Linked DNA regions of Dongshaea marina. The protein of the gene in region 1 interacts with the protein of each later gene in a pairwise test. Links are inferred from orthologs where the notes say so. Each region holds a gene or a part of one and is shown on either strand. Other genes may lie near its edges.

What was found.
Region 2: the proteins of gyrA (region 1) and gyrB interact in binary tests that used the Escherichia coli proteins (3 or more experiments, as listed by UniProt). The link is inferred for Dongshaea marina from one-to-one orthologs.

The regions. Positions count from the first base shown.
Region 1 is NZ_CP028897.1:3,334,412-3,338,537, reverse strand. Bases 1-3,227 are described here. They hold gyrA (DNA gyrase subunit A), read left to right. Parts: upstream 1-348; coding sequence 349-3,027; downstream 3,028-3,227. Other genes in these bases: DB847_RS15610 (alpha-glucosidase), read right to left, coding at 3,093-3,227; ubiG (bifunctional 2-polyprenyl-6-hydroxyphenol methylase/3-demethylubiquinol 3-O-methyltransferase UbiG), read right to left, coding at 1-147. Outside these bases: more of DB847_RS15610, read right to left, coding at 3,228-4,126. UniProt on the Escherichia coli protein: A type II topoisomerase that negatively supercoils closed circular double-stranded (ds) DNA in an ATP-dependent manner to maintain chromosomes in an underwound state.
Region 2 is NZ_CP028897.1:2,224-6,232, reverse strand. The notes cover bases 250-3,359. They hold gyrB (DNA topoisomerase (ATP-hydrolyzing) subunit B), read right to left. Parts: upstream 2,960-3,359; coding sequence 539-2,959; downstream 250-538. Other genes in these bases: recF (DNA replication/repair protein RecF), read right to left, coding at 2,949-3,359; DB847_RS00025 (valine--pyruvate transaminase), read left to right, coding at 250-465. In the rest of the region: more of DB847_RS00025, read left to right, coding at 1-249; more of recF, read right to left, coding at 3,360-4,009. UniProt on the Escherichia coli protein: DNA gyrase negatively supercoils closed circular double-stranded DNA in an ATP-dependent manner to maintain chromosomes in an underwound state.

The sequences.
Region 1 (4,126 bases):
CTTATCAAACAAGCCATCACATTTTTCAGTGATCCAGTCCAGGCGCACAGGGTTCAGTTGGTGAAGCGCCTTAAACTCACCCTGCTCATCCCACCAGGAGTGGGCCATGGCCTCAAATTTCTCTATCTCTTGAGGATCGATATTCATTCCATTTCTCTTACTTTGCGCATCAGGAAGAGGGACAGTATACCCTAGGGTGAGACTCACAGAAATTATCCTTGATCTCTCGGGAGCTGAGTTGTTTAAAGCTGGTATGTCAAGTCAATTCAGGACTGCTTCGAGCGGCTTTTCTGTGGTATCATGCGCTACTGCTAAAAAATTGATAACAGGTTGGGGATTAAGGCACATATGAGCGATCAGGCTAATGAGATCCTGCCGATTAATATTGAGGAGGAGCTAAAGAGCTCCTATCTGGAATATGCGATGAGTGTCATCGTAGGCCGTGCACTACCGGATGTACGTGACGGCCTCAAACCGGTACACAGGCGTGTGCTGTTTGCGATGAATGAGCTCAGCAATGACTGGAACAAGCCATACAAGAAATCTGCACGTGTGGTCGGTGATGTCATCGGTAAATATCACCCCCATGGTGATACGGCGGTTTATGACACCATAGTCCGTTTGGCCCAGGACTTCTCGATGCGTTATACCCTGGTCGATGGCCAGGGGAACTTCGGTTCGGTCGATGGTGACTCTGCGGCAGCGATGCGTTACACCGAAGTACGCATGGATAAGATTGCTCATGAGCTGCTGGCCGATCTGGATAAAGAGACGGTTGATTGGGTTCCTAACTATGATGGAACCGAGCAGATCCCTGCGGTTCTTCCGACCCGAGTTCCGAATCTTCTGGTCAACGGTTCATCGGGGATTGCGGTGGGGATGGCGACTAACATCCCACCTCACAACCTCAACGAGGTGATCGATGGCTGTCTGGCGCTGATCGCCAATGAAGATCTCAGCTGTGATGAGCTGATGGAATACATTCCGGGTCCGGATTTCCCAACCGGAGCCATCATTAATGGTCGCAGTGGTATTTTGCAGGCCTATCGTACCGGGCGCGGCAAGATCTATATTCGGGCCCGCACTGAAATCGAGCAGATGGACAGCGGTCGTGAGCGGATCGTGGTTACCGAGCTGCCCTATCAGGTCAATAAGGCCCGCTTGATCGAGAAGATTGCCGAGCTGGTAAAAGATAAGCGCCTGGAGGGGATCAGTGCGCTGCGTGATGAGTCGGACCGTGAAGGGATGCGGATGGTCATCGAGCTCAAGCGCGGTGAGATGGCCGATGTAGTGCTGAATAACCTCTATGCCCACACCCAGATGCAGGTGGTGTTCGGGATCAACATGGTGGTTCTGGCCGATGGTCAGCCTAAGATCCTCAATCTCAAAGAGGTGCTCAAGGCGTTTATCCAGCACCGTCGTGAAGTGGTGACTCGCCGGAGTATTTTTGAGCTGCGTAAGGCTCGGGATCGAGCCCACATTTTGGAAGGTCTGTCGATCGCATTGGCGAACCTGGATCCTGTGATTGAAGTGATCCGCAAATCACCCACCCCTGCCGCCGCGAAAGAAGCACTGGTCGGCCAGGGCTGGGAGCTGGGACAGGTTGCCGGCATGCTGGAAAAGGCCGGAGATGATGCGGCGCGCCCCGAGTGGCTGGAACCTGAGTTCGGGATCCGGGACGGCCTCTACTATCTGACCGAGGTCCAGGCCCAGGCGATTTTGGATCTGCGCCTGCAGAAACTGACCGGTCTTGAGCATGAGAAGATTATCGGCGAATACCAGGAGATCCTGGAACAGATCGCAGAATTGATGCGGATCCTCAGCGACAGCGTACGCCTGATGGAAGTGATCTGTGAAGAGCTGGAAGCGGTCAAGGCCGGTTACGGCGATGAGCGTAAGACTGAGATCACCACCTCCAGCGCCGAGATCAATATCGAAGATCTGATCACCCCGGAAGATGTAGTGGTGACCCTGTCTCACCAGGGCTACGTGAAATATCAGCCGCTGACCGACTATGAGGCGCAGCGCCGTGGTGGACGCGGTAAGTCGGCGACCCGGATCAAGGAGGAGGATTTTGTTGAGCGCCTGCTGGTGGCCAATACCCATGACACCATCCTGTGCTTCTCGAGTCGCGGACGCCTCTACTGGCTCAAAGTCTACCAGCTGCCAGAGGCGACCCGTGCCGCCCGTGGCCGACCGATTGTGAACCTGTTGCCTCTGGAGGAGGGGGAGCGGATCACCGCAATTCTGCCGGTACAGGCATACGATGATGATAAATATATCCTGATGGCGACCGCATCCGGTACGGTGAAGAAGACACCGCTGTCGGCCTATAGCCGTCCGCGTTCTGCCGGGATCATTGCCTTGAACCTCAATGAGGGGGATGAGCTGATCGGGGTGGATATCACCACGGGTGAAGATGACATCATGCTGTTCTCTGATGCCGGTAAGGTGGTGCGCTTTAACGAAAAGGTTCGTGACAGCGAGAGCGGTGCGGTGAAGCTCGATGATGAGGGCAATGAGCAGTTGGCCATTCGTCCTATGGGCCGGACCGCAACCGGGGTGCGTGGGATCAAGCTTGCCGATGGCAGCAAGGTGGTTTCTCTGATCGTACCGCGTGGCGAGGGTGAGATCCTGACGGTGACCGCCAATGGCTACGGTAAGCGGACTGCCCTGGATGAGTACCCTGCCAAGAGCCGGGCAACCCAGGGGGTGGTCTCGATCAAGGTGACCGAGCGTAACGGCCTGGTGGTCGGAGCGGTTCAGGTGGTCGAAAAAGACGAGATCATGCTGATCACCAATGGTGGCACTTTGGTAAGAACCCGGGTTCACGAGGTGAGTGTCATTGGTCGTAACACCGCCGGAGTTCGTTTGATCCGTACCGGGGATGATGAGCAGGTGGTTGGTTTGCAGCGGATTGATGAGCCTTCGGATGAGGAGGATCAGGAGCTGCCAGCGGATATGGCCGGTGAAGCGACTGAGGAAACCCCTTCTCAGCAGCAAGACAGCGACAGTGATGAAGAGTAAAGCTCTTTGATCTCTGGGTGAAAAAAGCCAGCAGATGCTGGCTTTTTTATTACGTTTTTTCCGTGTTAGTGTCGCTTTAGCACCAGGGCCTCATAGGGACGCAGGGTCAGCTGCTCCTCTTTAAGGCTTGGCGCCGGATAGTTACCCAGCAGAGGCTGACACTGGTTGAGTCCCTTGAGCCGGATCGGTTTCTCCCCGGCATCGAAGCTTAAGATCACCCACAGCTCCTCCTGCTCATCCTTACGCAGGTAGCCGTAGAGAGCATCATCCCCAAGCTCGATCAGCTCCTGCCTGCCATAGGTCAATATCGGATGAGCCTTACGCAGGGCGATAGCGCTGCGGTAATAGTGAAGGATCGATTCGGGATCGCGCTCAGCGGCATCCACATTGATGGCAGGGTAGTTGGGGTTGATCTTGATCCAGGTGTTGTCGGAGCTGGAGAAGCCTGCATTTTTGCTGCTGTCCCACTGCATCGGAGTTCTTGAGTTATCCCGCCCCTTGTAGAGCAGGCCGGGCAATAGCTCCTCCTTGCTCTTGCCAAGTTCCCGCTGCTCCCGATAATAGTTAATCATCTGAATATCCCGAAACTCTTGTGGCTCGAAGTGGCAGTTGGTCATGCCGATCTCCTCTCCCTGGTAGATATAGGGAGTCCCCCACTGGGTGAGCTGGAAGGTTGCCAGCATCTTCGCCGATTCGATCCGGTAGCGATCATCATCCCCGAATCGCGAGACGCTGCGTGGTTGATCGTGGTTCATCAGGTAGGCACTATTCCAGGATTTACCATACAGGGTGTCATGCCACTTCTGCATCACCTCCCTGAGCTTAGGTACACTAACCTTGCCGACCTCGTAATGCTCAGCAGAACGCTTATCCACATCCATTGCCTCGAAATGGAACAGGGTCTGAAGCTCCCGTCTATCTTCGCCGCACAATAGCAGGGCATCTTCGGCGGTCGCCCCCGGGCACTCGCCGACCGTCATACAGTCATAGCGTGACAACACTTTGGCATGGATATCCTGCAAAAACTCGTGCAACCTGGGGCCGTTGTTATAGAAGGCCCCGATGTCGTGGGTATCCTCGGGTATATCCGGCAATCCTG
Region 2 (4,009 bases), 3.3 Mb from region 1 along the record:
GATGAGCAATTGATCGCGACCATCAGGAATATCAACGGCATGATCAATCTGGCTCCCGGTGCAATCGGGCCCCGGCTACTGCTGAACTCAATCAAAAATCGCAAGCTGCTGGAACTGGCTGATCACACAATTCGTCCCTACTACCAGGAGCGCTGTAACCAGGCGATCGCCCTGCTCAGGCACAAGATCAGCGACAAAAGGGTATTGCTCCATCAACCCGAAGGTTCGCTGTTCTTATGGCTATGGCTAAAAAACCTTCCTGTCACCTCCTTTGAGCTCTACAAGAAACTAAAAGACAGGGGGCTGCTGGTGGTTCCCGGTGAGCCATTTTTTAGTGGAGTTGATGATAAGAGCTGGCCACATCAAAGCCAATGTTTACGTCTAAACTACACTCAACCTCTTGATGAGCTTGAGAAGGGCTACCAGATCCTGGCTGATACCCTGAGCGATATCGGTTATCTATAACCCCGAGAAAAGAAGCCACAAGCAATAAAAAAGGAGCCCGAAGGCTCCTTTTTTTATTCGCTAAAAGCTTAAATCAGATATCCAGGTTTGCCACTTTCAGGGCATTTTCTTCGATGAACTGGCGACGCGGCTCAACGTGATCTCCCATCAGGGTCGCAAACAGTTGGTCCGCAGCAACCGCATCTTCGATGGTCACCCGCAGCATTCGACGAACCTCAGGATCCATGGTGGTCTCCCACAGCTGCTCAGGATTCATCTCACCGAGTCCCTTATAGCGCTGGATGCTCACACCCCGAGCTCCTTCATTCATCAGCCAGTTGAGGCCATCCTCAAAGTTTGCGATCGGCATCCGCTTTTCACCGCGGCTCACATAGCTACCCTCTTCGAGCAGTGAAGCCAGCTTCTCACCCAGCTGCAAAATACGTGAGTATTCACCGGAAGCAAAGAAGTCGTAGCTCAGAGGATTCGCATGCTCAATACCATGCTGACGGATCATCACCACAGGCAGATAGATGCCACGCTCCTCATCAAGCTTGGCAGTCACTGAGTAATCACAGCCATTAACCTTGCCTTCACACAGTGCCAGCTCCAGCTCTTTACACCAGGTTTCTACCACTGATTGCTCATTCAAAGACTCAATTGCCAGAGCCGATTGATAGATCAATTGGTTCAAAACCACAGATGGAATACGCCGGGACAGGCGCTCGATCAGCTTCTGAACCTTACGATATTCGGCAATCAGCTTCTCCAGAGGCTCACCACTAATCCCGGGAGCCGACTCATTGACATGCAGTGCGGCACGATCCAGGGCCATGGTGGTCTTGTATTCGAGCAGAGCCAGTTCATCTTTGAGGTATTGCTCCTGCTTACCCTTTTTGACTTTATACAGAGGTGGCTGAGCAATATAAACATAGCCGCGCTCGATTAGCTCCGGCATCTGACGGTAGAAGAAGGTAAGCAACAGGGTCCGAATGTGCGCACCATCGACGTCCGCATCGGTCATGATGATGACGTTGTGATAGCGCATCTTGTCCGGATCATACTCATCCCGGCCGATGCCGCAGCCCAGAGCCGTGATCAAAGTTGCCACCTCCTGAGAGGAGAGCATCTTATCAAAGCGAGCTTTTTCAACGTTGAGGATCTTACCCTTAAGTGGCAAGATCGCCTGGTTTTTCCGGTTACGACCCTGTTTGGCGCTACCACCTGCCGAGTCACCCTCCACTATGTAGAGTTCTGAAAGTGCCGGATCCTTCTCCTGGCAATCAGCCAGTTTGCCGGGCAGACCGGCCAGATCCAGTGCTCCCTTGCGGCGAGTCATCTCACGCGCCTTGCGCGCAGCCTCACGCGCCCGCGCGGCATCGATGATTTTTGAAACCACCGAGCGTGCATCCTGAGGGTTTTCCAGAAGATAATCACTGAGCTTTTCACCCATGGTCTGCTCAACGGCGGTCTTCACTTCAGAGGAGACCAACTTATCCTTGGTCTGAGAAGAGAACTTGGGATCCGGAACCTTCACCGAAATAATGGCGGTCAAACCTTCCCGGGCATCATCACCGGATGCAGAGGTCTTGGCTTTCTTGCTATAACCCTCTTTATCCATGAAGTTATTCAGTGTTCGGGTCAGTGCGGCACGGAAGCCCGCCAGGTGTGTTCCACCATCGCGCTGAGGAATGTTATTGGTAAAACAAAAGATATTCTCCTGATAGGCATCATTCCACTGCAGGGCGACTTCAACGCTGATCCCATCGTCACGCTCCATATTAAAGTGCAAAACCTTCTGATGGATCGGCGTCTTGCTACGATTGAGATATTCAATGAATGCCTGAATCCCGCCCTCGTAGCAGAAATGATCTTCACGGTTCTCCCGCTCATCAATCAGGCGAATTGACACCCCCGAGTTAAGGAAAGAGAGCTCACGCAGCCGCTTGGCCAGGATGTCGTAGTGGAAGTTGGTATCAGAGAAGATCTCTTCACTTGGCCAGAAGCGGATCTCAGTACCTGAGGACTCGGTGCTTCCAACCTCCTTGAGAGGCTCCAGAGGCTCCCCTAAGTGATAGTTCTGCTCATGGATATGCCCCTGGCGACGAATAATCATCTGCAGACGATCGGACAGGGCATTTACCACGGAAACCCCGACCCCGTGCAGACCACCTGATACCTTATAGGAGTTATCATCAAACTTACCACCGGCATGCAGTACCGTCATGATAACTTCGGCCGCCGAACGCCCCTCTTCCGGGTGCATATCCACAGGAATACCGCGACCATCATCTTTAACCGAGACAGATCCGTCCGCATGGATGGTGACTATGATGTCACTACAATGACCCGCTAATGCCTCATCAATCGCATTATCGACCACCTCAAATACCATGTGATGCAGGCCGGTTCCATCATCGGTGTCCCCGATATACATTCCCGGACGCTTACGCACCGCATCCAGACCTTTTAATACCTTAATACTTGAGGAGTTATAACTGTTATCAGCACTCATCGCTTGCTCTCACACTTCGGGATATCTCAGAAATCCTGCCATGTTCCACGTGAAACATCTTATCAGCCCGGGCAACCAGCTCGGGATCAAGATGATCAAGATCAATGGCTGTGACAAAGATTTGAGAATCGCTCTGTTGTAACCGTTCCATCAATAGATGGCGCTTTTCTGAGTCGAGCTCAGAGGCAAAATCATCGATTAAGAAAATAACTTTCTTATCGCCCTGTGCTGAGAGGTAACAACCCTGCGCCAGGCGCATCGCACATACCATCAGCTTCAGTTGTCCTCTCGACAGGATGTCGCAAACAGGAACACCATTTGCCTTTAGCCGGAGATCGGCCTTATGGGCCCCGGTGCTGGTATAGCCCAGCACCCGATCCCGTTCAAAATTTGCCTGAAGAAGCTCTCCGAGGGATTTTTCATGATCCCACCCCTGATAATAATCAAGAGAAACTTCATACTCAGGAAGAAAAAATCCAATAAAATCAACAGCTTGCGAGAAAAATCCTTCGCAATATTCCGCCCTTTTTTCCGCGATCTCTTCACTAATCCGGGTCAGCTCCTGATCCCAGAAACCGAGCGCCTGATAACCGCGGCTCTGCTTAAGCTGTGCATTACGCTGCTTAAGAAGCCGGCTAAACTGTTTCCACAAGGGGTGAAAGCTATTGTCCTGGTAGAACACTCCCCAGTCGATAAAGGATCGCCTGAGTTTAGGGCCACCACTGAGCAACTCACCCCCCTGGGGATCGATCAATTGTACCGGCAATAGCCTGGCAAGGGCCGCAAGGCTATCCGCGGATTGGCCGCCAATCTTTAGCTGGGACACCCCCGATCGACTCCGCTCCATGCCGATCGCCAGCTCAGTTGCAGCATCCTCATCGGACAAGCGCCCGAACAATACATAGGCCGACTCCCCATGACGGATGATCCGACTAGCCCTGTGGGAGCGAAATGAACGCCCATACCCCAGGCAGTGGATCGCCTCCAGCAAACTGGTCTTACCACTTCCGTTATTCCCGGTCAGCAGGTTAATGCCGCGGGCCGGTTGCA